Regions from separate parts of the Mesorhizobium sp. M5C.F.Ca.ET.164.01.1.1 genome, predicted to be linked through region 3. Evidence: riboswitches for the same ligand, from Rfam matches in the RefSeq annotation. Region 3 holds a riboswitch; each other region holds the start of a gene.
What was found. A riboswitch is a leader RNA that binds a small molecule or an ion and turns the genes downstream of it on or off. The one in region 3 is predicted to bind thiamine pyrophosphate.
Positions count from the first base shown of each region.

Region 1: another riboswitch for thiamine pyrophosphate. It lies ahead of EN807_RS13880 (YkoF family thiamine/hydroxymethylpyrimidine-binding protein); the one in region 3 lies ahead of thiB (thiamine ABC transporter substrate binding subunit).
Region 2: another riboswitch for thiamine pyrophosphate. It lies ahead of EN807_RS10165 (hypothetical protein); the one in region 3 lies ahead of thiB (thiamine ABC transporter substrate binding subunit).

Region 1 covers NZ_SRTG01000001.1:2,829,149-2,839,654, reverse strand. Annotated here, with positions in the region: gene EN807_RS13905 (PLP-dependent aminotransferase family protein) at 1-237, opposite strand, end outside; gene EN807_RS13900 (Lrp/AsnC family transcriptional regulator) at 321-809, shown strand; gene EN807_RS13895 (NAD-dependent succinate-semialdehyde dehydrogenase) at 938-2,431, shown strand; gene EN807_RS13890 (aspartate aminotransferase family protein) at 2,467-3,846, shown strand; gene EN807_RS13885 (alcohol dehydrogenase family protein) at 3,855-5,003, shown strand; gene EN807_RS13880 (YkoF family thiamine/hydroxymethylpyrimidine-binding protein) at 5,105-5,707, opposite strand; TPP riboswitch at 5,698-5,809, opposite strand; gene EN807_RS13875 (aspartate aminotransferase family protein) at 5,955-7,331, opposite strand; gene EN807_RS13870 (NAD(P)/FAD-dependent oxidoreductase) at 7,607-8,728, shown strand; gene EN807_RS13865 (hypothetical protein) at 8,844-9,068, shown strand; gene EN807_RS13860 (nuclear transport factor 2 family protein) at 9,185-9,544, shown strand; gene EN807_RS13855 (hypothetical protein) at 9,826-10,266, shown strand; partial or broken gene EN807_RS13850 (NADH-quinone oxidoreductase subunit D) at 10,323-10,506, shown strand, end outside.
Region 2 covers NZ_SRTG01000001.1:2,058,532-2,069,037, forward strand. Annotated here, with positions in the region: gene EN807_RS10130 (RNA polymerase sigma factor) at 1-93, shown strand, start outside; gene EN807_RS10140 (aldehyde dehydrogenase family protein) at 334-1,845, shown strand; gene EN807_RS10145 (AI-2E family transporter) at 2,522-3,637, shown strand; gene EN807_RS35465 (hypothetical protein) at 3,670-3,834, opposite strand; gene EN807_RS10150 (ABC transporter substrate-binding protein) at 3,896-4,903, opposite strand; gene EN807_RS10155 (ABC transporter ATP-binding protein) at 4,906-5,664, opposite strand; gene EN807_RS10160 (ABC transporter permease) at 5,661-6,461, opposite strand; gene EN807_RS10165 (hypothetical protein) at 6,487-6,693, opposite strand; TPP riboswitch at 6,684-6,796, opposite strand; gene EN807_RS10170 (sulfite exporter TauE/SafE family protein) at 7,051-7,827, shown strand; gene EN807_RS10175 (superoxide dismutase family protein) at 7,959-8,468, shown strand; gene EN807_RS10180 (ATP-binding cassette domain-containing protein) at 8,567-9,577, shown strand; gene EN807_RS10185 (ABC transporter permease) at 9,574-10,380, shown strand; partial or broken gene EN807_RS10190 (ABC transporter permease) at 10,505-10,506, opposite strand, start outside.
Region 3 covers NZ_SRTG01000001.1:1,424,439-1,434,944, reverse strand. Annotated here, with positions in the region: gene EN807_RS06930 (amino acid ABC transporter permease) at 1-440, opposite strand, end outside; gene EN807_RS06925 (amino acid ABC transporter substrate-binding protein) at 601-1,374, opposite strand; gene EN807_RS06920 (RNA polymerase factor sigma-32) at 1,706-2,569, shown strand; gene EN807_RS06915 (M48 family metalloprotease) at 2,572-3,999, opposite strand; gene thiQ (thiamine ABC transporter ATP-binding protein) at 4,297-5,067, opposite strand; gene thiP (thiamine/thiamine pyrophosphate ABC transporter permease) at 5,064-6,683, opposite strand; gene thiB (thiamine ABC transporter substrate binding subunit) at 6,933-7,946, opposite strand; TPP riboswitch at 7,990-8,104, opposite strand; gene EN807_RS06890 (thiamine diphosphokinase) at 8,207-8,851, shown strand; gene EN807_RS06885 (ABC-F family ATP-binding cassette domain-containing protein) at 8,853-10,506, shown strand, end outside.

The DNA.
Region 1 (10,506 bases), 1.4 Mb from region 3:
CTGCACGAAGCTGCCGCGGCCGATCTCGCCGGAGACCAGGCCCCGGCGGATCAGTTCCTCATAGGCGCGACTGACTGTCTGCACCGAAAGCTTCAATTCGTCGGCCAGCCGGCGATGCGTTGGCAGCCGCGCGCCGTTGGCTAGCCGTCCATCATGAATGGCGCGCGCGAACTGGTCGGCGAGCGACTGATAGGCCGGCCGCCGGATGAGCGCGGGATCTGGACGCCACAATGTCATGACATATTAGAGATCGAAATCAGTGCAATTGACAATCGAAATAATGCGCCGTCATGGTGTCGGGGACGAAAAAGTGGACGCTCATGGCCGCACCGAAACTCGATCAGATCGACCTCAAAATCCTTGACGCGGTCCAGCGCGACGGGCGCATCACAAAGCTGGCGCTCGCCGACAAGGTTGGCCTGTCGCCGACGCCGTGCTGGATGCGGCTGCGCAAGCTGGAAAAGGCCGGCATCGTCGCCGGCTATCACGCCAAGGTTGCGATGCGCGCCGTCGCGCCGGTCGCAACCGTACTGATGGAGGTGACGCTGGCCAACCACCGCCAGGCCGATTTCGACCGCTTCGAGCGCGTCATCCGCGACGTCCCCGAAATCGTCGCCTGCTGGTCGGTGGGCGGCGGCGTCGACTATCTGCTGAAAGTGATGGCGCGCGACATCGACGCCTACCAGCGGCTGGTCGACGTCCTGCTCGAACGCGAGATCGGCATCGACCGCTATTTTACCTATATCGTCACCAAGACAGTGAAGGAGGAAGTCGCCTTGCCGGTGGCGGATCTGTTGCCGGCGTCCTGACCCTAGAGAGATCGTCCGCCCGAGCGATGCAATAGAGACAATCTTTCTACGCGCGGGCGCCGAAACAGCCTCTCTGTCTGGGTCGCGCGAATAATCTTCCTGTATCACTTCGAACGGGAGACATCGAAATGTCCGCGCATTTTGCCCGCCCACAGCGCCATGAAGCGCTTGACCGCCTCGCCGACCGCCGGCTGCTGCGCGAACTCGCCTATGTCGACGGCCACTGGACTGCGAGTGAAGCCGCCGAGAGTTTTGAGGTGACCGATCCTGCCACCGGCGCCACCGTCGCCTTTGTTGCCGCGCTCGATAGCAGGCAGACGAGCAAGGCGATCGACGCGGCCTCCCGCGCCTTTCCCTCCTGGCGCGCGGCTCTCCCACAGGAACGCGCGAGAATTCTGCGAAAATGGTTCGACCTGATCATCGCTGCCAAGGATGATCTGGCGCTGTTGATGACGCTCGAACAGGGCAAGCCGCTTAGGGAAGCGCTTGGCGAGATCGACTACGCCGCCTCCTTCGTCGAGTGGTATGCCGAGGAGGCAAAACGGCTCAACGCCGAAAGCGTCAGCAGCCACTTGCCAAACGCCGAGATGATGGTGCGGCGCGAACCGCTCGGCGTCGTCGGCGTTGTCACCCCGTGGAATTTTCCCGCGGCCATGCTGACCCGCAAGGCGGCGGCCGCCCTTGCCGCCGGCTGCACCATCGTCGCGCACCCTTCGTCGGAAACGCCGCTGTCGGCACTGGCGCTGGCCGAGCTCGGCGAACGCGCCGGCCTGCCGGCAGGCGTCTTCAACGTTCTCACCGGCAAGGCTTCGACCATCGTTGGGCGGATGTGCGAAGACGCTCGCGTCCGGGCCATGAGCTTCACCGGCTCGACCGAGATCGGCAGGCTGATCGCCGCGCAAAGTGCGCCGACGATGAAGCGGCTGGTGATGGAGCTTGGCGGCCACGCGCCGCTGATCGTCTTCGCCGACGCCGATCTCGACAAGGCTGTGACCATAGCCGTCGATGCCAAATTCGCCACTTCCGGCCAGGATTGCCTCGCCGCCAACCGCATCTATGTCCAGCGCCCGATCTACGATCGTTTCTGCGCCGCCTTCGCCAGGCGCATCGAGATGCTGCGGACCGGCAATGGCCTGGCTGATGACACTGACATCGGGCCCTTGATGCATGAGCGCGCGGTCAAGAAGGTCGAGGAGCAGGTCGCCGATGCGCTCGCCCATGGCGCACGCTGCCTCACCGGCGGCAAACGCGATTCTGCAGGACCGCTGTTCTACCGCCCGACCCTGCTCGCCGATGTCAGCGACGACGCGCTGATCATGCGCGAGGAAACGTTTGGTCCGGTCGCCGCCGCCACGCCCTTCGACGGTGAAGACGAGGTCATCGCTCGCGCCAACGCCACCGAATACGGGCTTGTCGCCTACGTGGTCACCGAGAACGGCGGCCGCCAATTGCGCATGGGCCGCGCGCTCGACTATGGCATGGTCGCCATCAACCGCGTGAAGATCACCGGGGCGCCGATCCCCTTCGGCGGCGTCAAACAGTCCGGCATCGGCCGCGAGGGCTCGCGCCACGGGCTCGAAGCCTTTACCGATCTCAAATATCTCTGCCTTGACGTCGCGTAAGCCGCGCCCGACACTTTTCCTCAGGAGTAAAAAAGATGCTCGACCAGTCCAACGAACTCGCCGCCTGGGACCGCGACCACTTCTTCCATCCCTCGACCCATATGGGTACCCACGCGCGCGGCGAGAGCCCGACCCGCGTGATCGCCGGCGGCGAAGGCGTCACCATCTGGGACAATAATGGCCGCAAGAGCATCGATGCCTTCGCCGGGCTCTATTGCGTCAATGTCGGCTATGGCCGGCAGAAGATCGCCGATGCCATCGCCGCGCAGGCCAAGAACCTGGCCTATTACCACGCCTATGTCGGCCACGGCACCGAGGCCTCGATCACGCTTTCCAAGATGATCATCGACCGCGCCCCGCAAGGCATGTCGAGGGTCTATTTCGGCCTCTCCGGCTCCGACGCCAACGAAACCAATATCAAGCTGATCTGGTACTACAACAACGTGCTCGGCCGGCCGGAGAAGAAGAAGATCATCTCGCGCTGGCGCGGCTATCACGGCTCCGGCGTCATGACGGGGTCGCTGACCGGGCTCGACCTGTTCCACAACGCTTTCGACCTGCCGCGCGCGCCGATCCTCCACACCGAGGCGCCCTACTACTTCCGCCGCGCCGACCGCTCGATAAGCGAGGAGCAGTTTTCCCAATACTGCGCCGACAAGCTGGAGGAAATGATACTGGCTGAGGGCCCGGACACGGTCGCCGCCTTCATCGGCGAGCCGATCCTCGGCACCGGCGGCATAGTGCCGCCGCCCGCTCTTTATTGGGAAAAAATCCAGGCAGTGTTGAAGAAGTACGACGTACTGCTCGTCGCCGACGAAGTGGTCACCGGCTTCGGCCGGCTGGGCACGATGTTCGGCTCCGACCATTACGGTATCAAGCCCGACCTGATCACCATCGCCAAGGGCCTGACTTCGGCCTATGCGCCGCTGTCGGGCGTCATCGTCTCGGACAAGGTCTGGCAGGTGCTGGTGCAGGGTTCCGACAAGCTCGGCTCGCTCGGTCATGGCTGGACCTATTCGGCGCATCCGATCTGCGTCGCCGCCGGCGTCGCCAACCTGGAACTGATCGACGAGATGGACCTGGTGACCAACGCCGGCGAGACCGGCGCCTATTTCCGCGCCGAACTAGCGAAAGCCGTCGGCGGCCACAAAAATGTCGGCGAGGTGCGCGGCGACGGCATGCTGGCGGCAATCGAATTCGTCGCCGACCGGGACGACCGCGTGTTCTTCGATGCCTCGCAAAAGATCGGGCCGCAGGTCGCGACAGCCCTTGGCGAGCGCGGCGTCATCGGCCGCGCCATGCCGCAGGGGGACATTCTGGGCTTCGCGCCGCCGCTCTGCCTGACGCGCGAAGAGGCCGACATCGTAGTGTCAAAAACGGCTGATGCGGTGAAAAGCGTGTTTGCCAACGTCTGAAGGCTGATATGAGCGCGATGACCAAGACCCTCCCCGCCACCATGGCCGCCGTGCAGCTGGTCGGCCACGGCGGGCCGGAAAAGCTCGTCTACCGCACCGACGTGAAAGTGCCTTCGCCCGCGCCTGACGAAGTGCTGGTCAAGGTGACCGCTTGCGGCATGAACAACACCGATGTCTGGGTGCGCCAGGGTGCCTATGGCACGGAAGAAGATGCTGCCGCCGTGTCGACCTGGCGGCGGCAAGGCAACACACTGACCTTCCCGCGCATCCAGGGCACCGACACCGTCGGGCACATCGTCGCGGTCGGCGACGGTGTTTCTTCGGCCCGCATCGGCGAGCGGGTGATGGTCGATTTCTCGATCTACAACCGCGACGACGATTCCCTCGCCGACATCGACTATATGGGCCACGGCCGCGACGGCGGCTATGCCGAATACCAGGCCGTGCCGGCCGAGAACGCCCATGTCGTCGCCACCGAGCTGGCCGATGTCGAACTCGCCACCTTCTGCTGCGCTTATCTCACCGGCGAACAGATGCTGGAACGCGCCGCACTAAGGGCTGGCGAGCGCGTGCTGGTCACCGGCGCGTCGGGCGGCGTCGGCTCCGGCGTCGTGCAATTGGCGCGGGCGCGCGGCGCCATCCCCTTTGCCGTCGTCGGCAAGGGCAAGGAACAGGCCGTGCTCGACATCGGCGCCGAGGCGGTGATCACCCGCGGCGTGGCTGACCTGCCCGCCGCCGTGAACGCGGCGACCGGAGGCCAGCCGATCGACGTGGTTGCCGACCTGGTCGGCGGCGCCATCTTCAACGACCTTTTGCGCATTCTTCGGCCCGAAGGCCGCTACACAACGGCCGGCGCGATTGCCGGCCCGGTCGTGCAACTCGACCTGCGCACCATGTATCTCAAGCAGTTGCAGCTGCACGGTTCCAGCCAGGGCACGCGTGCGGACTTTCGCCGTATCGTCCGCTACATCGAAGAGAAGAAGATCCGGCCGCTGGTCGGCGGTGTCTACAAGCTCTCCAATTTCCACCGCGCCCAGGCGGATTTCATCGCCAAGGACTTTGTCGGCAAGCTGGTGGTCGTTCCGGATGCCGTTTCGGCCGCCAATGATAGAGCAACCCGGTGTGTTGAGATTCAGGTCAGGCCGCGCCGAGAATGATGGTTTCCGAGAACCGGAGCGGAGCGTACTAAAGTACGTGAGCACCGGAAGCGCAGGGAACCGCCGTTCGCAGGCCGGCATCACCTGAATATCGACACACCTTAGCTCGGGCTGTTCGCCGACACTGTGAGGTCGAGCGCGACATGGCCTTGCGGCGCGCCGAAGCGAAGGAAGGCTTCCGACAGCGTCGCGAACACCGGCCCAGCGTCGCCTCTCAGCTTGGTGCAGAAGTTCTTCGACTTGTCGAAGACGCCCGAAGTCTTGAGGAAGTCGATGCAGCCGTAGATCTCGTCCATGTGATGGCCTTCGCCGAGCGGATAGAGCGAGAACTGCGCGGTGACCTCTTGTTCGAGCTTTTTCGCACCGTCGACATGCGCCCGCGCCGCGCCGATGCGCTCGGCCAGGGAGAGTTCGTGGCTGCTGCCGGAAATCGGTGTGCAGATTGGATCGTCGGGCTCGCCGGGGCAGCCGCGCGACACCGTCGCCGACAAGACGCAATGCACACCACTTGCCGCCGCCGAGGCGAACAGATCGCGTATGGCCGGAAAAAGCTGTTCCGGCGGGCCGACGATCAGCGTCGAGATGTCGTCGGTCTCAATGCGGAAATTCGGCCGATAGAAATCCATCGCCGAAATTGCTTTGAGGATGACGCCGACGAAATCGTCGCACATCGGATACAGGGAAATCTGTGCACCTGAAAACATAGTCGCCTCGCTCCGCTGGCATTACCCAGATCAGCTTGAGGGACCGAAGGCTTGCACCTTCCATCTCAGCCCCGGCAATACGGAGCGCCCCTGTCGATATGGGCGACGTAGCAGCTGCGCGAACGATGTTCAAGTACGGTCCAGGGCAATCGCTTCAGACCAATTGCCGAGCGTGGCGCCGCCAGCGAAGCTGCCGACTTTCGCCAATCACCGACCCCCATTCAGCCTCTGCCTTCGGACGACCTGATCAGTTCAGTGACCCGACCTGCTTGACCGCGCCTTCGAGCGATCTTTCAAACGCATCGACCACCTGATCGACCTGGGGTTCGGTGATGATCAGCGGCGGGCAGAAGGCCAGCGCGTCGCCCATGTTGCGCGAGATGACGCCGTTCTGCTGCATGAAACCGTTGACGAGCCTGCCCAGCGCGCCGGCCGTCTCCCACGGCGTCTTGTCCGCCTTGTCGCCGACCAGTTCGACCGCCGCGATCAGGCCGACGCCGCGCACTTCGTCGACAAGCGGGTGCGAAGCGAACTTGCGCAGCCGATTCTGCATATGCGCGCCGACCGTGCGCGCATTGCCGACGAGATCGCGCTCCTCGATCAGCTTCAGGTTCTCCAACGCGACCGCGGCCGCAACGGGATGGCCGCCGCCGGTGAAGCCGTGGCCGAAGGTGCCGATGCGATTGCTTTCGTCGGCAATCGGCTCGAAGACTTTTTCGTTGATCAGCAGGGCCGAGATCGGCAGGTAGGATGAAGAGATCTGTTTCGACAGCACCATGATGTCGGGCCTGATGCCGAAGGTCTGCGAGCCGAACATTTCGCCGGTTCGGCCAAAGCCGCAGATGACTTCGTCGGCAACGAGCAGGATGTCGTATTTCGACAGCACCGCCTGGATCTTGTCCCAGTAGCCGGCCGGCGGAACGATGACGCCGCCGGCGCCCATAATCGGTTCGCCGAAGAAGGCGGCGATGGTTTCCGGGCCCTCGGCCAGGATCAGCTTTTCCAAGTCGTCGGCAAGCCGGCTCGAAAACTGCTCTTCGCTCTCGCCTGGCAGCGCCTCGCGCCAGTGGTGCGGCGTCGACGTGTGCAGCACATTGGCGATCGGCAGGTCGAAGGAAATGTGGTTGTTGGGCAGTCCGGTCAGGCTTGCCGCGGCAATGGTGACGCCGTGATAGCCTCGATTGCGGCTGATGATCTTCTTGCGTGCCGGCTGGCCGAGCGCATTGGACCGGTACCAGATCATCTTCATGGCCGTATCGTTGGCCTCGGAGCCGGAATTGGTGAAATACGCCTTGCTCATCGACACTGGCGCCATCTGCACAAGCTTCTCGGCGAGATCGATCAGCGGCGAATGCGATTTGGAACCGAAGTCGTGATAGTAAGGCAGCTTGGACATCTGGCGCACCGCCGCGTCGACCAGCCGCTTCTCGGAGAAGCCGACCGCGACGCTCCAAAGCCCGGCCATTGCTTCGATATAGCGGTTGCCGGCGAGATCCTCGACATAGATGCCGTCGCCTTTCTCGATGACGAGCGGCCCTGCTTCCTCATGCTTGCGGGCATTGGTGTAGCCGTGCATGTGGTAGCTGATGTCGCGAGCCTCGGGAGAATTCGGTCGAGCGTCCATGATGGTTCCTGTCCTGCATGCCGGGACGTGCGTCCTTGCCGCCGTTCGGCGCGCATCGGCAGGTCCCTCTGGCATTAATGCTGTTTGCTGCATCTGTTTCTTGTAAGGGTGTCAAGCCCTTTCGAAAGCGCTGGCGGATGGACGGAAGACATGCAGAATTTCAACTTCGAGGCCGCAAAACGCGAGAACCTGCGACAAGCCGGCTGTGCGCATCGCCGAGCCGTCATTCCTAAACGGCTCACCAGGCACAACATCGAGGCTGAGGTGGCCTGATCGTGGACCATGTCGACTGCATCGTTGCAGGCGCCGGGGTCGTCGGCCTCGCGATCGCGCGCGAGATGGCGCAGCGCGGCATGGACACCCTGATCCTCGAAGCCGAGAACGCCATCGGCACCGGGATTAGCTCGCGCAATTCCGAGGTTATCCATGCCGGCATCCACTATCCGGCCGGATCGCTGAAGGCCCGGCTCTGCGTGGCAGGCCGGGAAAGGCTCTACCGTTATTGCCAGGAGCGGGCGGTGCCGCATGCGCGCTGCGGCAAGCTCATCGTCGCCACGAATGCCGGACAGGAGCCGGTGCTCGCTTCCATCCTGGCCAACGCCTCTGCTTGCGGCGCGGGCAACCTGACGCCCTTAACCGCCGCCGAGGCGCGCAGGCTGGAGCCGAAGCTGCGATGCACGGCGGCCCTTTTGTCTCCCGCGACCGGCATCATCGGCAGCCACGCCCTGATGCTGGCGCTGCTGGGCGACGCCGAGGAGCACGGGGCGACACTCAGTCTCAACACCCGCATCGTCGCCGGCCGCATCGAGAGTGGGCGCATCGTGCTCGACACGGTCGACAGCACCAGCGGCGAGCGCTTTGAAATCGCCACCGCGCGCTTCATCAACGCCGCCGGGCTTGGCGCCACGGCACTTGCCGGCTCGCTTGTCGGGCTCGACCGGCAATTCGTGCCAGAACTACGCTACGCCAAGGGCAATTATTTTTCAGTCGCCGGCCGGGCGCCGTTCGCGCGACTGGTCTATCCCATACCCGAACCCGGCGGGCTCGGCGTGCATCTGACGCTCGACCTCGACGGCGTCGCCCGCTTCGGGCCTGACGTCGAATGGACGGATCAACTCGACTATCGCGTCGATCCAGCGCGTGGCGAGCGCTTTTACGACGAGGTCCGCAAATACTGGCCGGAGCTCGCCGATGGCAGCCTGAAGCCGGCCTATAGCGGCATCCGGCCGAAGCTCTCCGGTCCCGGCGAAGTCAATGCCGACTTCGTCATCCAGGACGCGGCGGTGCACGGCGTGGAGAGCCTCGTCAATTTGTTCGGCATCGAGAGCCCCGGCCTGACCTCAAGCCTGGCGATCGCCGACCATGTCGCGCAGCGCCTCGCGCCAAAGGCAAGCTAATCGAGGCGACCTGCGCGAGCGTGCCCGCTGCCAAAAGCATAATCCAAAACGCTCGTAAGCCATCTGTAAGCCGGGGTCGCAGAACCTGGGTCCCTCGATTACCGGGACCATCGATATGAAGAACCGTTTCGAAGCCATACCAAACCCAAGCTGCCGGTTCGAGATCTGGGACAATGAGACCGGCGAGCCCGTCGTCCATCGCGATCGGTTGCTCACCTTCCCCTCGGCGAAGTCAGCGGCAAGGATCGCCGACTTCCTCAACCACAGCCGCAGCCACCGGTGCCGCGCCGGTGCCGCCGAATGGCGCGTTGCGGACCGCGATGTCGACTGGGAAGAATGACCGCCAAGCTGCTCAACCTCGCGATCGGCTTATGGCGGAGCTTGGCCGGATACCCGTCCAACGAAATTTGACGGAGGATCGAACGCTTGGTACCGAGCGTCGGAGGAGTCCTCGCCATGACCGATGAACCAAGCCGTGAGCCAGCCCGCGATCCCCAGGATTTGGAGCGCCTGCTGATCTCTCGGCAGTGGGTGGGAGACATCAACGGCATGGCCGCGCTTTTTGAACCCAACGCCGTCGTCGACAGCGGTGAGGGGCGACTGACGCTGGGCCGCGAAGCGATCCGGGCACTCTTCGCGGACATCACCGCAACGGGCCGAAAATTTGCTGCCGGAAATCAAGCCCCGGCTGTTGTCAGCGGAGATTTGGCGCTCACGTCAACCCGTCTTCCTGACGGCACCGTAACCGCCGAGGTCGCCCGCCGCCAAGACGACGGAACATGGCTATGGGTCATCGATCGATTCTCCGTTGCGTAGCGTCGGCCCGATGCATGAGTTTCGCTAGGGATCATGCGCAAACCAAATGCTACAGCGTCCTTCCGCGTCCGAACGAGCGCACGGAGCTGCGCAAGGAGTGAACCCAATGACTGGTCCGGACTGGCGACCTGAACATTCTGTGTCATGCACTCGACCACGCACGACGGGATAGGCTCGACCATAGCGATATCCGTGACGGACCGGGAACCATAATCCGGCACGATGGTTGTGTGGTCACCAGGTGATCCTCCTCAAGCAAAACGGAAACGGAAGGAACGATCATGCGCATGTTGACGACAATTGCCGCCCTTTCAGGATTGGCCTTGGCGCAGCCGATCCACGCGCAATCCACCGACCCGCAACTTCCCCAAATCGCCCCCCCTGCCCCGGAAGCCCTGCCCGATCCAACCCTGCCCGACCAGACGCCGCCTGACCAGGCGCTGCCCGACCAAGCCGTGCCGGATCAAGGTTTCACCGACCAGAACTTTACTGGCATTGCGATCGTCGCCCTCGAGGATTTGCCTCCGGAACTCAAGACACAAGCCGAAGCCGTGATCACTCAGACCAGCGTTGAAGATCTGCTGGCCCTGCAGAGTTCGATCGATGCGTCGCCGCAGGCAGCAACGGCGCTGGCGGCCAGCGGGCTTGATTCCTCTCAGGTTGTCGCTGCCAACATCGATGGCGATGGCACGCTGACGCTGATCATCCAGACAACGACCTGATCGGCGGACCGGAGCACGCGGCTTCGGCAGTAAACTCGGTACAGCGGAGCACCGTCATGGTCGAGGCCGCAGTTCGCAACTTCACCCTCAACTTCGGGCCGCAGCATCCCTCTGCTCACGGCGTCCTGCGGCTGGTGCTGGAACTGGACGGCGAGATCGTCGACCGCGCCGATCCCCATATCGGCCTGCTCCACCGCGGCACGGAAAAACTCATCGAGTACAAGAACTATCTGCAGGCCC
Region 2 (10,506 bases), 630 kb from region 3:
AACACGGCAGCCGAGGCCGCCCATATCCGCATGCATATCGACCGCCTGATGAAGGAAGGCGCCGCGCGGGGAACCGCGCAGACAGCGCGCTGAACGAGTCGCTGGTTCAACGGTCTGACCTTGGCTTAGACCATGCCGGGGTGGCGATTTTTCCCTGAAACGAGTAATGCCACGCCATGACAGCGCCTGATGTGCCGATCGGCGCAGGAGACGGCATGGCACAAGGCTTCGACCGACGTGCTTTTAAGTTTGTTTTATGCATGTCGTTGTCCCAAAACCGCTGCGCACTTTTGGGCGACATGCATGAGCGATGGGATCTGAAAGGAAAAGAAAATGACGATTGCGAAGGAAACAGCCGGGCTACTGGCGAAACTGGGCGTCGCCGAGGACGCGCTTTCGGGCGGCGATCTTATCGTGCGCAGCCCGGTGACTGGGGAGCAGATTGCCGCGCTGAAGACGATCTCGCCGGCCGATGCGGCGGTGACCATCGACAAGGCCCACAAGGCCTTCCAGGCGTGGCGTCTGGTCCCGGCGCCGAAGCGTGGCGAACTGGTGCGGCTGCTCGGCGAAGAGCTGCGCGCGCGCAAGGCCGAGCTCGGCCGGCTGGTGTCGATCGAAGTCGGCAAGATCCCGTCCGAAGGGCTCGGTGAAGTGCAGGAGATGATCGACATCTGCGATTTCGCCGTCGGCCTCTCCCGGCAATTGTACGGCTTGACCATCGCCACCGAGCGCCCTGGTCATCGCATGATGGAAACCTGGCATCCGCTGGGTGTGGTCGGCGTCATCTCCGCTTTCAACTTCCCGGTTGCGGTGTGGTCGTGGAATGCCGCGCTCGCGCTTGTCTGCGGCGACGCGGTGGTTTGGAAGCCGTCGGAAAAGACACCGCTGACGGCGCTCGCCTGCGAGGCGATCTTCGAGCGGGCGGCAGAGCGTTTCGGCGATGCTCCGGAAGGCTTGACGTCGGTGCTGATCGGCGACCGCGCCGTCGGCGAAATCCTGGTCGACCATCCCAGGGTTCCGCTGGTCTCGGCCACCGGCTCGACCCGCATGGGCAGGGATGTCGGTCCGCGGCTGGCGAAACGCTTTGCCCGCGCTGTACTGGAGCTCGGCGGCAATAATGCCGGCATCGTCTGCCAGACCGCCGATCTCGACATGGCCTTGCGCGCCGTTGCGTTCGGCGCCATGGGCACGGCCGGGCAGCGCTGCACGACGCTGCGGCGCCTGTTTGTGCATGAGAGCATCTATGATGCCTTGGTTCCGCGCCTGAAGAAGGCCTATGAAAGCGTCTCGGTCGGCAATCCGCTGGAGACATCAGCGCTGGTCGGACCGTTGATCGACAAGGCAGCCTTCGACGGCATGCAGAACGCGTTGAAGGAAGCCGCCGCTCACGGCGGCAAGGTGACCGGTGGCACGCGGGTCGACAATGGCCATCCCGACGCCTATTACGTTCGTCCGGCGCTGGTCGAGATGCCCAAGCAAGTGTCGCCGGTGACGGAAGAGACCTTCGCGCCGATCCTCTATGTGATGAAGTACTCTAACTTCGACGCCGTGCTCGACGAGCACAACGCGGTCGGAGCGGGGCTGTCATCGTCGATCTTCACACGCGACCTGCAGGAATCCGAGCGGTTCCTCGGTGTGGACGGGTCTGACTGCGGCATCGCTAACGTCAACATAGGCACATCGGGGGCGGAGATCGGTGGTGCCTTCGGTGGCGAGAAGGAGACCGGCGGCGGCCGCGAGTCGGGCTCCGACGCCTGGAAGGCCTATATGCGGCGAGCCACCAACACGGTGAATTATTCGAAGGCGCTGCCGCTGGCCCAGGGCGTATCCTTCGACATCGACTAGGCTGGTGAGACCCTTGTCGTGGCGGCTACGCCGATAGCTGCCACAATTTATCTCGGTCGCAGTCAGCGGCGCCCGGGAGATCCGGAACAGTCTGCGAAAGCTGCATCGGTGATCGCGAGCTACGCCGGCCTATCCCGTGCCCTCGCCATCTGGCGGAATCTGTAGAGCGCCGGTAGCGAGATCGCGCGGCATGCGCGCCTGTTCGTCAGCGGCAATCGAAGCTGCCGCGGACCGTGACGATGACTCTTCGGATGTGGCTCTATGGAGCGGCAGATGTGGCCCACCACATCTCGTTGAAACGTCACCCGAGCCGACCCATATACGCATCGCGTCGGATGTTTTCCTCCCATTGCGTCCGGCGCGTTCCCCTCTGGAGGTTTTGAACCTTCATGCCTGGCCGGACTTTAACAGTCCGGCCTTTTTTTATTGGTCCTGTGAAGCTGCGAGTCCGCGAGCGAGCTGTAGAACCGCCGTAGGTCAGAGCATCCACGACCGGGCAGGCCGCGGTGCGGCAGCGGGCACGGGCGCCCAGTCAGCATCACCAGCCCAATGAGCGAGAATGTCCGTGCCATTTTCTTCATTTTCCACAGCGGCGTAGCCGTAGGGGTGCGGCAACGGAAGCTGCCATTTTGTCGGGAAATCCACTAGGCTCGCTTGGTTTGCGAGACGGCGAGAGGTGCTCGACCTGAAACAGATGCCCGATATGAAACAAATGAGATTGCTCGGCATCGTGGCCGCGACGGCGATCGGTCTGTATGTCTGCTATCTCTTGGCGCTGCCTTTTTTGCCCGCATTGACGTGGGCGCTGGTGTTGGCAATCGTCCTGTACCCGGCTCATCGACGGGTCGAGGAAAGGCTCAGGAACCAAAACCTGGCTGCACTGACGTCGGTCAGCATCGCGGCGGTTGCAGTCGGCCTGCCGCTCATCTTCGTGGCACAGCAGCTTGTTCGCGAGGCGGTAAACGGCGCCACCTATCTGGAGGAGGTCATCCGGGGTTGGAACACAGGTACATTCGTGTCGGGCTACCCCGGGCTTTCGGCGGTTGCCCAGTGGATTGAGAACCAACTCGATCCGGCCGGCACGGTCGCCGCATTTGTACAATGGCTGACGGGACAAAGCACATCGCTGTTGCGCGGCTCGATCAATCAGGCCGTGATGTTCGTGCTGACATTCTATCTGCTGTTCTATTTTCTGCGGGACCGCGAATCCGCCCTGCGGGGGATCGAGCGTCTTTCGCCACTGCGTGCACCGGAGACGGCCTACATGCTGTCCCGCCTTGCCGAGACGGTACATGCGATCCTGATAGGCACCGTTTTTGTCGCCGCTGTGCAGGGAACGCTGGGCGGCCTGATGTTCTGGTGGCTCGGCCTGCCCACGCCGGTCTTCTGGGGCCTGGTAATGGGACTTCTTGCCATCGTGCCAGTGCTCGGCGCATTCGTGGTCTGGGTGCCGGCAGCGATCTATCTCGCTCTGGAAGGATCTTGGGCAAGCGCAGCGATCCTGACCATCTGGGGCGGCGGCGTCGTCGCCGGCATCGACAATCTGCTCTATCCGATGCTTGTCGGGAGCCGGCTGCGGCTCCACACAGTGATGGCCTTTATCGGTGCGGTCGGTGGCATCCTCCTCTTTGGAGCATCCGGGCTCGTCCTCGGCCCTGCGGTGATCGCGGTCACCATCAGCCTCATTGACATCCTCAAGAAACGATTGAACGGCCAACCCGGGGCGGAACTGACGCCAAAGCAAGACACGAAGCCATCACGTCAGTCGAGAGCCGCGCCCGGTCGTGAATAAGCACCGCCACGCGCCCCTGTTCGATTCTAGACCTAAAGACTTGGCAGGCCGTATCGCTCGCGAAGGATGCGCTCACCCCCAGCGTCGAAAGCTTCCGAACGCTCCAGCAAAGGCATCACGTCGTCGATGAAGCTTTGCTGATCGACCCAATAGTCGAGGCTAGTCGAGGCAAGCGGGTCGCTTTTCGGGAGCGCCAACCGGCCTCGTAACTGCCGAGGCCAAAGATCACGGCATTGAGGTATATGCACAGCGGCGGGCTCATTTTTCGCCGGCTATATAGGCGTTGCTGTAATAGGCCGCGAAATCGGGGCGTTCGCCGATCAGGTTCCCATCGCTGTCGCGCAGGGCGCCGGCCTCGAACAGGTAGTCGCCGATCGCCTCCATCTTTGCTGGATCGATTATGCCGATCGCGCCGGTGGGGCTTTGCAGATAGTGGCCGTCGACCAGCGCCTTCAGGGAAGCTTCGATCAGCGGACGGTCGGTCAGCACGTCGCTGTTTGCTGCGATCAGGATATCAGCCGCTTCTTGCGGATGTTCGACGGCGAAGGCATAGCCGCGCCTGGTCGCGGCGATGAACCCGGTTGCCGTGTCCTTGTTCTTTTCGAGGTAGGGCCGGCTCGAGCCAATGAAATTGGTGTGTTGGTCGGGCACGCCGAAATCGGCGTAGCGGAAGGCGCGCTGGGCCTTGCCGTCAAGTTCCGCTTTGATCCCCTCCCAAGTGTAGACTTCGAGCGTAAAATCGACTGCGCCATTGGCCAAGGCCTCATAGGCGGAGGTGCCCAGCGTCACCGTTTCGAATTTGCCCTCGCCGCCATCATGGCGGATGATGGTGCCGATCAGCGCATTCTCCCAGGCGCTGCCGAAACCGCCATAGGTCAGGCCGTCCAGGTCCCTTGGGGACTGTATATCGGCGCGGTCGGCATTGAACACCAGCCTGCCGGTTTCTGTCTGCATGATTGCGTAGGTGGCGACGAGGTCGGCCCCGGCGGTGCGTTGGGTGAACAATCCTATGGATCCCAATATACCGAAATCGGCCACGCGGTTGGCGATCAGCGTACCGGCCGCAGTGTCGCTGTAGGGCAGGATCTGCACGTCGAGCCCGGCCTCGGCGTAGAAGCCTTTCGCCTGGGCGACATAGAGCCCGACATGGTTTGTGTTCGGTGTCCAGTCTAGTGCGACGGTGACAGTCTGCTGGGCGCGGACGGACTTGACGGGTCCGAGCCCGGTGATCAATGCGGCAGCGATGAAGAGGCGTCTGGAAAGCATGGTCAAGTCCTTTGGGCGGGCTGTGGATCGAGCAGGGTATCGAGGATGTCGGCTTCGATGGCGCTGGCTTCCGGCGAGGCAAGATCCGTGCGCGGGCGCGGAAGAGGTATGGCGATTTCGCGCAGCACGCGGGCGGGGCGGCCGCTCAGCACATAGATGCGGTCGGACAGGAAGACTGCCTCGCGCACGTCGTGGGTGATCAGCAAGACGGTCCAGCGGTGTCGGTCCCACATCATCTGAAGCCAGCGCTGCATGCCGGTGCGCGTGAGGGCGTCGAGTGCGCCGAACGGTTCGTCGAGCAACAGCATGGCGCGGTCCTGCACGACGGTACGCAACAGCGCGGCGCGCTGGCGCATTCCGCCCGAGAGCTGCGCCGGATACTTTTGCTCGAAGCCCGCAAGGCCGAATTCGCCGAAGAGCGGCGCCACCTTGTCGCCCGCCGCCTTGCGGGACATGCCTTGCATTTCCAAGCCCAGCGCGGTGTTGTCGATAACCGTGCGCCAAGGCATCAGGGCACCGTGTTGTGGCATGAAGGCAAACGGTCGGCGCGCGTCGGCCAATGGCCGCCCGTCGAAGTCGACGCCGCCGCCGTGGCCTTCGAGACCACCCGTCAGCAATTTGAAGATCGTGGATTTGCCGGCTCCGGAGGGGCCGAGGATTGAAACGAATTCGCCCGGCTCGACATGCAGGGTGATGCCGGCAAGCACGTCAATGCCGCCAAAACGCTTGCTGACCTGGCGCAGCTCCAGCCGCCTGCTCATGACTTTCGTGCGGCATCGAGCCGCTCCCATGGCATGGCGGCGCGCTGGATCAGCACCGTGGCGGCAAACAGGGCCAGCGTGAGCAAGGCGCTGATCAGCACGGCTGCGAGCACGAGATCGGGCCGGAAATTGTTCTTGGCGTTGAGCATGTAGATGCCGAGCCCTTTGGCCGCGCCGGCATATTCCGCGAAGATGGCGCCCACCACGGCATAGGTGATCGAGATGCGCAGCCCGGCGAAGAAATATGGCAGCGAGGAGGGCAGGCGGGCCAGCAGGAAAATGCGCATGCGGGAAGCGCCCATCGAACTCAGAAGCGCCGAGATGTCCCGATCCGTCGATTCATAACCCTGCACCAGCGCGACCAGCATGGGAAAGAAAGTCACGAGGGCGACCAGCATGATCTTCGGCGTCAGCCCGAAGCCGAACCAGAGAACGATCAGCGGGGCGATCGCCACCAGCGGCAGGGTCTGGCTGATGATGAAGACCGGGAATAGGGCGCGGCGCAGCGGCTTGAAGAAATCGATCAGCACCGAAAGAAGGAAGGCAACGGCCAGCGAGCAGGCGAAGCCCACCAATGTGGCGCTGATCGTCGGCACGGTGTTCTCGAACAGCGCCTGACGCTGGTGGATGGCCTGGGCGAGGACTCGTGACGGAGCGGGCAGCGTCGTGGGTGAGATGCCCGAGATGCGCGCATAGAGCTCCCAAGCCAAAACCAGCGTGCCGACCGATAGCAGGGCCGGTCCGATCTTGGCGAACAAGGCTGCGATTCGCGGCGCGGCGGAGAAAGATTGGGACATGCGAGACCTGCCTGGCGCGAAAAGATCAGCGCGGGGCCGGGCTGTTGGCCGAAACCGTAAGCTCGATCGTGACATGGCCCTGGAGCCGGCCGACCGGCAGCGTCGAAATATCGCCTGTGCCTATGCGCAACCGATTGCGACAAAGGTCGAGCGCATCGAGCGTCGCGGAGATGACGACACCGCCGAAATCGCCGGTCGTCGGATAAAGAGAAATCTGTACGTCAGAAAACATCGCCCGCCTCGCTCCGCTGGTATTATCCAGATCAGCTCTAGGGTTTACGGGCTTGCAGCCCATCTCTCAGCCCCGACGATACGGAGCACCCCTGTGGATGGCGGCAATTAAACAGATATGGGGCGGAGCTGCAAGTCCGCGCCCGACCCGTGAAACCTCAGGTCAGAGGAGGTGCGGCTACCCGAACAACCAACTCGAGAGGTCGCGCTCGATATCCTGAGAGGCTGAATGACTGAAGGTACAGGAAAGGCGTCGATCGAGTGGACAATTTCCCGTTCGTCGTCTCCATTGTCGATGCCAGGCGTTTGGTGAATTGTCTTTTCGGCAATTGCGACCCGCGCTTTGTTGGAGAGCCAAATGCAAGAGTTCATTCTTTTTGCGCTCGTAGGGTTTGTAGCTCAAGCCGTGGACGGGGCTCTCGGCATGGCCTACGGCGTGGTTTGCTCGACAACACTGCTGGGGTTTGGCGTGTCTCCTGCACACGCTTCGGCTTCAGTTCACGCGGCTGAGCTGTTTACCACAGCGGCCTCGGGTTCGGCTCACCTCTATCACCGCAACATCGACTGGAAGCTTTTCTGGCGGCTGATGCCGTTTGGCGTTCTCGGCGGCGTTCTCGGCGCTTTTGTGCTCACCTCGTTTGAGGGAGCGATCATGAAGCCATATGTGACCACATACCTTGCGCTCGTCGGAGCTTGGCTCCTGTTCCGTTCCTTCCGGCGTATCCCAAGCAATCCGGTCCCTGCAAGCGCGGTACCTCCCCTTGGACTTGGTGGTGGATTTCTCGATGCGGCAGGGGGTGGCGGATGGGGACCCATCGTAACAACGGGCCTTCTCGGTTTTGGCGGGACGCCCCGCTACGTTATTGGTACGGTAAATGCCAGCGAGTTCCTCATCACGCTCTCGGTGTCTCTGACCTTCTTGTTTGCGGTGCTAACCGGCCACTGGGAGGAGGCAGGAGAGCTAACGGAAAATCTACTCTCTGTCGCCGGCTTGATCCTTGGCGGCGTAGTCGCAGCGCCGATGGCCGGATGGGTAGTGAAGTCAATCGCAGAAAAGACGCTACTCAGGCTCGTTGGTATCCTCATCATACTGCTGGCTGGCTGGCAAACCGCGCAACTCTTCGAATGGGTGTAAACTGAGGCACATCGAAAAAGTTGTCGGCGTCGCTTCCCTGGCGGCCGTGCCGGAGACAAAAACTCAATTCCCAAATGGAACGAAGAGACCCCCTTGATGTTTGGCTTCCTTGGACAACCGGAGGACGAGTAATGAAAAAATTGGTTGCAACAGCAGGGTTGGCGCTGGCGGTCGCGATGCCTGCAGCGGCTCAGGACACCGCGACCGCGAAAGCCGAATTCGTCAACATGGCTGGCGAGAAGAACGGAACGGCCACGCTGACCGAGACGGCGCACGGCGTGCTGATAGCGTTGGAGATAACAGGACTGCCGGCGGGTGAATGGGTTGCATTCCATGTTCACGAAACCGGAAAGTGCGACCATCAGACCGGCCATGCCTCGGCCGGTGGGCATTTCAATCCGACGAATGCCGAACATGGATACCTCACCGGGAAAGGCCCGCACGCGGGCGATATGCCAAATCAGCGGGTCGGCCCCGACGGCGTTTTGCGTGCCCAGGCTTTCAACAGCGTGGTCAAGCTGGATGGTGGAGATACGGCCATACGAGGCAAGGTATTGATGATCCACGGCGGACAGGACGACTACAAAAGCCAGCCTGCAGGTGATGCCGGAAATCGTCAGGCCTGCGCCGTGATCGAGTGAAAACCGAAATGAGTAGATACCTGTCCGACATATGATCTGACCGGCTCTTCAGCCTCGGCGGCCAGGCGGATGGTCGGAACCTCTAGCGTGATGATTGCATGAACGATACTTCTCCTATGGGTGTGCCTTCTATGGGCCTTGCCCAGTCAGCCATTTCCGCCCGCGGCCTGGTCAAGACATTCGGCAAACTGCGCGCGGTCGATGGTATCAATCTCGATGTGCCGCGCGGCATGATTTTCGCCATCCTGGGCCCGAACGGCGCCGGCAAGACAACGCTGATGCGGATGCTCGCGACGCTGTCGCGCCCCGACGCCGGCTCCGCGACCGTGATGGGGCACGATCTCGTGCAGGCCCCGCATGAGGTCCGTGCGGCAATCGCGATGACCGGGCAGTTCGCTTCGCTCGACGAGGACTTGACGGGCCGGGAGAACCTCGTCCTGCTCGCCCGACTCTGGGGTTTTCGCCGTCGCGCCGCGAAAGCCCGTGCGGACGATTTGCTCGCGGCTTTCGGCTTGTCCGAAGCGGCGACGAAGCAGGTGAGGGACTATTCAGGTGGCATGCGAAGGCGGCTCGACATAGCCGCCTCGCTGGTCGTCACGCCGGGCGTGCTGTTCCTCGACGAGCCGACTACAGGCCTCGACCCGAACGCCCGCAAGGATGTCTGGGGCATGATCCGCGGCCTCGCCGAGGCCGGCGTCACCATCCTGCTCACCACCCAATATCTCGAAGAGGCCGATCAACTTGCAGCGCGCATCGCCGTCATCGACCACGGCAGGAAGATCGCCGAAGGTACCAGCCGCGAACTGAAGGCGGCCACCGGCTCCGGCTTTCTCCATGTCGCGCTCGCCGATGTGGCACGGCTGGACCAAGCGGCGACCATTCTCGAACGCCGGCTGGAACATCCTGTCCAACGCAGTGCCGAAGGCGCGGAGCTCTCCGTCCTTGCCGGCACAGCGAAGACCGCCAACGAGGCGCTGGCCGATCTGGTCGCCGCCGGCATCGAGCTGTCGGATTTCTCCATGGGCCAACCCAGCCTCGAGGAGGTCTTCTTCGCGCTGACGGGCCAGCCGGGCGTGGGTGAAAGCCGCAAGGAAGGCGACAAGCCATGATCGACACGACATCCCTGCAGCGGCTGCAAAGCGTCGCCCGACCTAGAACCCCATCAGCCGTTTCCAACGCGCTCGTCTTCGGATGGCGCGCTGTGCTGAAATTCAAGCATGTGCCAGAGCAGCTCTTCGATCTGGTGATGACTCCGATCATGTTCACGCTGCTCTTCACCTTCGTCTTCGGCGGTGCGCTTGCCGGTTCGCCTGGGGAATACCTGCAGTTCTTCCTACCCCGCATCCTGGTTCAGACCGTGGTGTTCAACGCAGTCTATTCGGGCATGGGATTGTCGACCGATCTCGGCAAGGGCTTATTTGACCGCTTCCGATCGCTGCCGATCTGGTCGCTGTCTCCGTTCGCCGGCCTGATGGTGGGCGACATCCTGCGCCATTTGATTGCCGCCTCGATCATTCTCACCATCGGGCTGATCCTAGGCTACCGGCCTGAGGCAGGCATCCCCGGCGTGCTTGCCGCCTTCGCCATGCTGATTGCCATCGGGTTCGGCATGGGCTGGGTATTCATCGTGCTCGGCCTGCTGATCCGCACGCCAACCACGGTGATGACGCTCGGCTTTACTTTCCTGTTCCCTCTCGTCTTCGCCTCCAACATCATGGTTGACCCCGGCACCATGCCGAACTGGCTGCGGGCCTTCGTCGAAGTCAACCCGGTGTCGCTGATGACGACGGCGCTGCGCGGGCTGATGGGTGGCGGGGCGACACTCAGTCAGGTCGTCCTCGCCCTGATCACGCCGGTGGCGCTGACCGCGGTCCTGGCGCCGACGACCCTATGGCTGTATCTCAGAAGGTGAGGACCTAAACGGTCGCGATCCTGATTGCCTGAGCGACAATACGCCCCGGATGGACCTGCGCATCTTAGATCTAAAAGCCGACGCGGCTGCATCTGGCGCTCGAACAGATGCCAGAACGGCGCTCCA
Region 3 (10,506 bases):
ACCGCGACGCGGCCGGCCTGCGGCAGTATGGTGCGCCGCATCGCCTGACTCCAGGTCATGCCGATCGAGTAGGCCGCCTCCCACTGCCCCTTCGGCACCGAGCCTATGCCGGCGCGGATGATTTCCGACGTATAGGCGCCGATGTTGAGCGTGAAGCCGATCAACGCGGCTGAAAAAGCGTCGAGCAGGATGCCGACCGAGGGCAGGCCGTAGAAGATCAGGAAGAGCTGCACCAGAAGTGGCGTGCCACGGAAGATCCAGACGTAGAAGCGGACCACGGCGACCAGCGGCTTCGGGCCGAACAGCCGGACAAGCGCCGCAACCAATCCCACGAAGAGGCCGAATGCGAACGACAGGAGCGTTAGCGGCACGGTGAAGATCAGCGCGGCCCATAGCAGCGTCGGCAATGAGTCCAGCATCAATTGCAGCCAGTGCGGCACGAAAACCCTCCTTGCGAGATTGCCCCCCAAAAACCGGCCCGGCAGCATCGAGGCGCGACCATACGATCGTCATATCACGCGAAAAGCGGCGGCCGTCAAAGACGGCTCGCCGCGATGCTTGCCATGCGGGCCGGCAATCAGCCCGCTCCGTGCAATGCGCTTACTTCGAAACGTCCTGGCCGAAATAGGTATCGGCGATCTTCTGGTAGGTGCCGTCGGCCTTGATGTCGGCCAGTGCCTGATTGATGGCGGCGACCAGTTCCGGATCGCCCTTGCGCACGATGACGCCGGAATAGTCGGCGTTTTCTTCCTGAGCGGCGATCTTCACATTGGCGTCGGGCTTTTGCTTCTTGAAATCGAGGAAGGACAGGCTGTCGTTGATGGTGGCGTCGGCGCGGCCGGTAAGAAGCAGCTGGATCGATTGGTCGAAACCATCGGTGCCGACGAGCTCGGCGCCGTTCGTTTCGGCGAGTTTGCCGAAATTCGAAGTCAGCGACTGCGCCGCCTTCTTGCCCTTGAGGTCAGCAAAGCTCTTGATATCGGTATTGTCGCCGCGCACGATCAGCACCGCCTTGGAAGCGATATAGGGATCGGAGAAATCATACTTGGCCTTGCGCGCCTCGGTGATGCCGACCTGATTGATGACGGCGTCATAACGCTTGGCGTCGAGGCCGGCGATCAGCCCGTCCCATTTGCCTTCGAGGAATTCGGCCTTGACGCCGAGGCGCTCGGCAATCGCCTGGGCTATCTCTACGTCGAAGCCGACCAATGCACCCGAGGCATCATGATAGGTGAAGGGGGCATAGGTGCCTTCGGTGCCGACCTTAAAGAGGCCGACCTGCTTGATCTGATCGAGATTTGCGCCGGCATGGCCTGGTGTGAGGGCCAAAACCTGCAGTGTTCCGGCGACGATAAGCGATTTGAGCCATTTCATTTTTCTGTGATTCCGTCCTTGGCCGGCGTCCGGCGCATTTGTTGAGCACCGGAAACTGACAGATGCAGGCTGGCGAAATAAGGAACCGGATTTCAAAAATAAGACGCCTTTGAAATCCAATTCTCAAAACAACATCGAGTCACGCCAACCGACCGCGTAGCGACCGCCGCAACGAGCTTTCGCCAGTGCAATCCACGCGACATCAGCGGCGGAACCATTCACCCGCGTGGCACGTTCTTGGCTGTTGTAGGGCGCGGCGTCGCCAATTCAACCTCGATGCCAGCTCAGGGTCGAGCGATCGTACCGCAACGCCCGGAACAGGGAGCGTGGCATGATGGAAGATATGGCAGGGCGAACCATGGTCCGCGCGGCGATGAAAGCCCCCTATCTCGAGCGCGACGAGGAGCATCTTCTCGCGCTGCGCTGGAAGCAAGACAACGACCAGCAGGCGCTGCACCAAATCGCCATGGCGCATATGCGGCTGGTCATTTCCATGGCCTCGAAATTCCGCCACTACGGTCTGCCGCTCGGCGACCTTGTCCAGGAAGGCCATGTCGGCCTGCTGGAGGCAGCGGCCCGTTTTGAACCGGAGCGCGAGGTGCGGTTTTCGACCTATGCGACATGGTGGATCCGCGCCTCGATGCAGGACTATATCCTGCGCAACTGGTCGATCGTGCGTGGCGGCACCAGTTCGGCGCAAAAGGCGCTGTTCTTCAACTTGCGGCGCCTGCGCGCCCGCTTGGCGAACGGCGCCGAGCCGATCTCGAATACCTCGCTCTACCGCGAGGTGTCGGTGGCGCTCGGCGTCTCGGAGGCCGACGTGGCGATGATGGACTCCCGCCTTTCGGCCCCGGATAGCTCGCTCAACCAGCCGCTCGCCGACGATGCGGGCGCCACCGAGCGAATGGATTTCCTGGTTTCGGACGATCCTCTGCCGGACGAGGTCGTAGGCGACACGATCGATGTCGAACGCCGCTCTGTCTGGCTGAAAACGGCGCTCGGCGCGCTCAATGCCCGCGAGCTCAGGATCATTGAGGAGCGCCGGCTGAGCGACGAGGGCGCGACGCTCGAAGCCCTCGGCGAGGCGCTCGGCATCTCCAAGGAGCGCGTCCGCCAGATCGAGGCACGCGCCATGGAAAAGCTCAAGATAGCGCTGGTGAAGCAAAACCCCGAGTTTCTGGCGACAGCCGCCTGAGTCTATTTGTCGGTGATGATCTTGACCTTATCGCCGGCGGAAACTGCTGCACCAGGCGACATCGCGTTGAGCACCCTGAACAGGTCCAGCTTGCGATCGACACCGACCATCTGCGCGGCGAGAGAGCCCATGGTCTGTCCGGGCCGCACCGTGACGACGCGGATATGCAGCGGCTTCAGCGCCGCTTTCTCGGTTGCGCTCAAGATACGGAACGAGCCGCTGACCGAGCGCGCCACGGCATCCAGCGAGGTGCTGGCGGAAGGTGCCGCGGTCAACAGACGGTAGACCTGACCGCCGGCGCGGATCACCGCGATGTCGAACTGCCAGCCCTCGGCGCTGGCATGCGCCGTCGCCGCCTCGTTGCCATTGATCGTTTCCTGTCGCACGCTGCTTTCGTCGAGACCGGCCACCCAGCCGCTGCGGATGTAGTCGGTCAGCGAGCGGCTCTTGTCGATCGAAACGCCGTCGAAGCGGATCGCTATGTCGCCTGGCCCGGTTGCCGTCACCGCCGCGGCCGAGTTGTCGATGATGAAGCCATCGGGCACCGAGAACGACACGCCGAGCCCTGGATGCAGGAAGGTTTCGCCACGCACATAGCCCTCCTCCGGTGTGTCGCCGTAGAGCAGGCCGTCTATGCCGGCGAGGAAGGCGTCGCGGTCGCGCGTGCCGACGCCGGGCGCACCGAACTGGCGGGCATGACGCTGCGCCAGATCGATGCGTTGCGGCGTGTTGGGATGCGTCGCCAGGAAGTCGAGGCTGGCGTCGGTGGCGCCGCTGATAGAGCGGAAATCGGTGTAGGCCGACATGGACTGCAGGAAGCGGCCGGCGGCAAAGGGATCGAAGCCCGCCTCGCCGATCGACTTGATGCCGATGCCGTCGGCCTCAAGCTCCTGATTGCGCGAGAACTGGGCAAGCCGCAGCTTGCCGCGGATCAGTGCCGCCTTGGCGGTCGGGCTGTCGCCGAGCACATCCGAGACGACCTTGGTCGCAAACCCCTCCTCAGCCTCGAGCTGCTGGCGCTGCAAGCCGTGGTTTGCAGTGACGTGGCCCATTTCATGCGCGATGACCGCGGCGAGCTCGGCCGAATCGTTGGCCAGCGCCAACAGGCCCCGTGTGATGTAGAGATAGCCGCCCGGCAGCGCGAAAGCATTGACGTTGGGCGAATTGAGGATGGTGATGCGGTAGGTCTGGGTCGGGTTGGCGGACACCACGGTCAGGCTGCCGACGACCTTGGCGACCATGCGCTCGAGCTTGGGATCGGAATACTCGCCGCCATAGGTGGCGAGGATGCGCGGGTGCTGCGCCTTCGCCATTTCGGCGAGCTTGCCGTTGGCGGCGACATTGTCGACCGTGATCGGTTTGTTGGAAGGCTGGAAGCCGGATTCCTGAACGTCCGGAGGCGTGAACATCTGGCAGCTTGCCAGCGCCATGGCAAAGCCGGCCAGCGCGAGGAAGCGCGCCAGCGGTTTCCTTCTCACTCTGTCGGTGCCGGTCGGCAGAACAGCTTCCTTTCGGGTCTCAGCACATGGCCCCGAAAATCGGGCATCGATTTTCAGAAAGGATCATACGCACAATCAACTGCCACAGCGTCCTTCGCGCCCACGAGCACGCATGACACCGAAGTGGCAAATCACAACCTATGCCGGACCAGTATCGGAGGACCTAGCCACACTACTTTGACCATGGCAAGCAAGCACCACATCGCCTGAAGCCGGTTTGGCCGTAAATTATGTCCGCTTCCGGGCAACATCTCGTGATCCCGCGCCAAACGGACCTGCACCGATATAGTGCCGGAAGGCTTCCGGTCCAGCCTTGGTAAAAAAATCGGCGACAGTCCCGGTTGCGGCAACCGTTCCATTGTCCAGGAACACCATGTCCTGGCCGATACGGTGGGCATCCTCCGGCTGATGCGTGACGAACAGCACCGTCATGCGCCGCTCTGCATGAACGTCGGCTACCAGATCGAGCATGTCGTCGCGCAAGGCCGGTCCGAGCGAGGCGAACGGTTCGTCGAGCAAGAGCACCGGCCGGTCGCGCACCAGGACGCGGGCGAGCGCGACGCGTTGCCGCTCGCCACCGGAGAGTTCGCGCGGCAGGCGCTGTTGCTTGCCGGCAAGGCCGACGCGCTTGAGCGCCGCGGCGACTGCAGCGTGGTCGGCCTCGGTCAGCCTGAGCGACGGCGAGCGGCCAAGGCCGACATTTCGTTCGACCGAAAGATGGGCAAAGAGATTGTTTTCCTGGAACACCATTGACACCGGCCGCGCCGAAGGCGGTTTGGCGCCGAAATCGGCGCCGCCGATCAGCACGCGGCCCGATCGCGGCGTCTCGAAGCCGGCCACCAGATTGAGCAGTGTCGATTTTCCCGAACCGCTCGGCCCCATGATGGCGGTGATCTTCGAGGCGGCGAACTCGACATCGAATAAAAACGGCGCTTCACCATAGCTGAACGAGACCTTTTCCAGCCGCACAGCCGTACCGCTTTCGCTGTTGAGCGTCATGATTTTTCTCCCCGTCCCAGCCAGTCCGCGGCCAGGACAAGCGCGAGACAGACCAGGCCGAGCAGCAATGCCAGGCCTGCCGCGTCCATAGTGCGGTAGCTGCCCATGCGCGACAGCAAGAGATAGGGCAGCGTCTGCAGGGAGTCGCTGCCGAACAGGGCAATGACGCCGAGATCGCCGAGCGACAAAGCCATCGCGAATGCGAAACCGGTGGCGAGCGGCCGCCGCAGCGACGGCCAGTCGACCAGCCGGAACCGATCCCAGCCCGAAATGCCAAGCAGCAAACAGAGCCGTTCGTGGCGTTCGCTCGCCGCATCATAGCCGGGGCGAATGGCGCGAATGGCAAACGGCATCGCCATCACTGCGTTGACGGCGACGACCATGACAGGGGCGATGGCAAAGACATCGCTGAAAGTACGCAGGAGAAGGAACCAGCCGGCGCCGATGAGGATGGGCGGCACGACGAGGACAAAGCCGGCGCCGGTATCGGTGGCGTATTCGAGCAGCGTCTTGGCGTCGACGCGACGCCTCAAGGCCAGCGCACGTCGTGCCATGACGAGCGACAGCGACAGCGCCACTGAAAGCAGCGCCGCCAGCAAGGCGAGCACGGCGCTGGTCAGCGTTGCCTGCCGCACCGCGCGCTCGGCCGCCAGCCGGCCGAGATCGGCGCCAAGGCCTGACGTCACCGTGGCCGCCATCGGCCCGGCGACGAACAGCAATGCCAGAACGATCGATGCTGCGTTCAGCACGGTCTCGGCCGTACCAGCCGAAAGATACCGGCGCGGTGCCACCGGCAGGTTGGTGTCGCCGACGGTGTTGGCGCCAAGCCGCACCAATGCAAGTACCACGATGAAGGTCAGCGCGATCTGCAGCAGTGTCAGCGTCACTGCGCGGGCAGGATCGAAATCGAAACGCAGCGCCTGATAGATGGCGACCTCCAGTGTGGTCGCGCGCGGCCCGCCGCCCAGCGTGAGCACGATGGTAAAGGAAGTGATGCAGAGCATGAAGACAAGCCCGGCGACGCCTGGCAGTGCCGCACGCAGCGTCGGCCATTCGATCAACCGGAATGCGGGTCTGGCGCCCATGCCGAGCTGGCTCGCCAGCCGCCACTGGTCGGCCGGCACTGTCGCCAGCGCCTCGAGGAACAGCCGCGTCGCCAGCGGCAGATTGAAGAAGACATGGGCTACGAGGATGCCGGACAGGCCGTATATGCCCGGCCAGCCCTGACCGCCAATCGCGGTGAGCACGCCGGCGAAATAGCCGGCACGGCCATAGAGAGCCAGAATGCCGAGTGCGGCGACGATGGCCGGCAGCGCAAGCGGCACGGCGAAGAGCTGCAGGATCAAGCCACGACCAAAGAAGCGCGGATGCCGCGACAGCGCCCGCGCAACGAACAGCGCCGGCACGACGGAAAGCAGTGTCGACAGCAAAGCCTGCCACAGCGTGAAACGGGCGACACGGAAGAGGTAGGAATCGAAAGTCGACGCGGCGCCGGTCGGGTTGCGTGTAGCTTCAAGGATGAGCCCGGCGAACGCTCCGCCGATCAGCAGCGCAACAGCGGCAAGCGCGATGGTGCCGGCGGTGACGCGGGGATCGGCAGGATATCCGGTATGCATGCCGCCCTGCCTGGTTCAACGATCGTCGAAGCAGAAAATATGGCTGAGGCCGAGTTCCCGCCCACGCTCCTCTCTCCTGCCGGACATTTCCCCCTCAAGGGGGGAGATTGGCTGCTTTACCCTCGCCTCAATCTTTCGACTGTTGCGATTGGCGAAAGCGGAAGTGACATTCGATCTCCCCCTTGAGGGGGAGACGTCCGGCAGGACAGAGGGGGGGCGCCGTAGAGTGATCATCTTTCAATCCACAAGCTACTTGCTCATCACCGACAGCCATTCGTCGACCCAGGCCTTGCGGTTGGCGGCGACCTCTTCGGGGCTGAACAGCAAAGTCTTGGTCGGCTTGACGAGCTTGTCGAAGGCCGGATTGAGCGGCTTGTCAGTTTTGCCGGCAGGAAACATCCAGTTGGTCTCGGGGATCACATCCTGGAATTTCGGCCCGCTCATAAAAGTCAGGAACTGTTTGGCCAACGGGTTGTTCGCACCCCTGGTGGTTATGCCGGCAACCTCGATCTGCAGATACTCGCCCTCCTCGAAGGACGCCGCCTGATAGCGTTCGGTGTTTTCGGCGACCATGTGATAGGCCGGCGACGTGGTATAGGACAGCACCATCGGCGCCTCACCCTTGGTGAACAGGCCATAGGCCTCGCTCCAGCCCGGCGTCACGGTGAGCACCTTTGCCTTAAGCTTGGCCCAGGCTTCCGGCGCCTTGTCGCCATAGACCGACCTCACCCACAACAGCAGGCCGAGACCGGGCGTCGAGGTGCGCGGATCCTGGATGACGATCTTCTCATCGGCATTGCCCTCGACCAATTCCTTCAGGCTCTTCGGCGGGGTCTTTAGCTTTTCGGTGTCGTAGACGACAGCGAAATAGCCATAGTCGAACGGCACGAAAATATTGTCGCTCCAGCCACCCGGCACATTGACGTCGATGACGACGCCATGCGGCGAAAACAGGCCGGTGGCCTTGGCTTCGGCCGTCAGATTGGTGTCGAGGCCGAGCACGATGTCGGCCTTGGTTGCGGCGCCTTCCAGCTTGACGCGGTTGAGCAGGGCGACGCCGTCGGCGACCGCGACGAATTCGAGAGTACAGCCGCATTCGGCCTCGAAGGCCTTCTTCACCGCGGGGCCTGGACCCCAGTCGGCGGTGAAGCTCTCATAGGTATAGACGGTGAGTTTTTCCTGCGCGGATGCCGGCCCGATGCCGGCGAGAACGGCCGCCGCAAGCAGCATTGCCGAAACAAGAGTGTATAAAAACGCGCGCATCGGCGCCTCCTTCGTTCACGTTGAAAGGAATTGAGGCGTCGGGCTGTCCGAAACGTCTAATCCCTCCGCCGGTACAAACCGGATCAGGTTCAGCGGGTTGGCATGGTTGCCTCTCAGCTGGTCCGCGAAGATCGCGTCCAGCACCCCGTTAGAGCGTTTCGACACATAGGCCCGGCCCAGGCGTGGCGCAAGCGGAAGTTTGCCGGGCATCCGGAACGCGGCCTTCCGTTTCGCAAGCAGGGCTGGTAAGGGCCACGCATATGAGCAAATTCACCATCCTGCTTGGCGGCGATCTTATCCGCACCCCGCTGCTCGACCGCCAGGTCGCTGGCACGCGTGTCATCGCCGCCGACGCCGGCATGAGCCATGCCCGGACGCTGAGCCTGACGCCGGAACTCTGGGTCGGCGACTTCGATTCGGTGCCGGCGGATTTGCCGGACGAGCTGGCCGCCGTACCCCGCCAGGTGTTTCCGGCAGAAAAGGACAAGACCGACGGCGAACTGGCTATCGCCGCCGCGCTCGAACGCGGCGCGACCAGCCTCGTGCTTGCCGGCGCGTTCGGTGGCAAGCGGACCGACCACGCCTTCTTGCACCTGGCGCTCAGCGTCCGACTGGCCGAGGCAGGGACGGAGGTGCTTTTGAGCAGCGGCGCACAGGAAGGCATCCCCTTGCCTCGCGGAAAGGCCGGCTTCGACTACGCCGATGGCACGCTGTTTTCGATTCTCGGCTTTTCCGACCTTTCCGGCCTGACCGTGACCGGCGCCAAATGGCCGCTGAACCATATCGAGATGGCGTTCGGCTCGTCGCTGACCATTTCCAATGAGGTCAAGGGCCGGCTCGAAATCGCGCTGGGCAGCGGCCGCGCGCTGTTGCTCGCCCACCCATTCCCCCTTACCGAAAGCTGACATGGCGCCGCCACTTCTCAATCTCGACGGGATAAAACTGACCTTCGGTGGCACGCCGCTGCTCGACGGAGCGGAACTGACGTCGTCGGCGGGCGACAAGATCGCTTTGGTCGGCCGCAACGGCTCGGGCAAGTCGACGTTGCTCAAGATCGCTGCGGGATTGATCGAGCCGCAGGACGGCGAGGTGTTCCGCCAGCCTTCGGCGACAGTGCGCTACCTGCCGCAAATGCCCGACATGGACGGTTTCGCCAGCGTCCGCGCCTACGTCGAGGCGGGGCTCGGACCCGCCGACGATCCCTACCGCGCCACCTATCTGATAGAGCATCTCGGCCTGTCCGGCGAGGAACCGCCGAACGATCTCTCCGGCGGCGAGGCGCGCCGTGCTGCCCTTGCCCGCGTCATGGCGCCGGAGCCCGACATTCTCCTCCTTGATGAGCCGACAAACCATCTCGACCTGTCGGTCATCGAATGGCTGGAGGAGGAGCTTGCCCGCACCTCTTCGGCACTGATCGTCATTTCGCACGACCGCCGTTTCCTCGAGCGCGTGTCACGCGCCACTGTCTGGCTCGATCGCGGCCAGACCCGCAGGCTCGACAAGGGCTTTGGCCATTTCGAGGAATGGCGCGACAACGTGCTGGAAGAAGAAGAGCGCGAGCAGCACAAGCTTGGCCGCCAGATCGTACGCGAGGAGCACTGGTTGCGCTACGGCGTGACGGCAAGGCGCAAGCGCAACATGCGCCGGCTCGGCGAACTGCAGACCATGCGCCAGCGTTTTCGTGGCCATCGCGGCGCCGAGGGTGCGGCGACCATGGTGGCCAGCGACGCCGCCGAATCCGGCAAGCTGGTGATCGAGGCCAAGAACATCGAGAAGAGCTTTGGCGATCTTACCGTGGTCAAGGGCTTCTCGACCCGCATCCAGCGCGGCGATCGTGTCGGCCTGGTCGGCCCGAACGGCGCCGGCAAGACGACGCTGCTGAAGATGCTGACCGGCGAATTGAAGCCGGACTCAGGCTCGGTGCGGCTCGGCACCAATCTGGAGATCGCCACGCTCGACCAGAAGCGCGAGGCGGTCGACCCGGCCGAAACGCTGGCGCAATACCTCACCGACGGGCGCGGCGAGAACCTTGTCATCAATGGCGAGCAGCGCCACGTCGTCTCCTATATGAAGGATTTCCTGTTCAAGCCGGAACAGGCGCGCACGCCGGTGCGCGAGCTTTCGGGCGGCGAGCGGGCGCGGCTGCTGCTCGCCCGTGTGCTGGCGCGACCGGCGAACCTGCTGGTGCTCGACGAGCCGACCAACGATCTCGACATGGAGACATTGGAACTGCTGCAGGAGCTGGTCGCCGGTTTTGCCGGTACCGTCATCCTGGTCAGCCACGACCGCGATTTCCTCGACCGCACCGTGACCAGCCTGATCGCGCCGGACGGCGGCGGCCGCTGGATCGAATATGCCGGCGGCTATTCCGACATGCTGGCGCAGCGCGGCGGCACCAGGCTGGACGATCGCAAGGCGCGGCCGAAGGCGGAGACCAGCGAAATGGCGGCGGCAGGCAGGACCGAAGCAGCTGCGCCGAAGGGTCCAGCAAAGAAACTGTCGTTCAAGCAGAAATTCGCGCTGGAATCACTGCCGAAGAAGATCGAGGCGGTGAACGCCT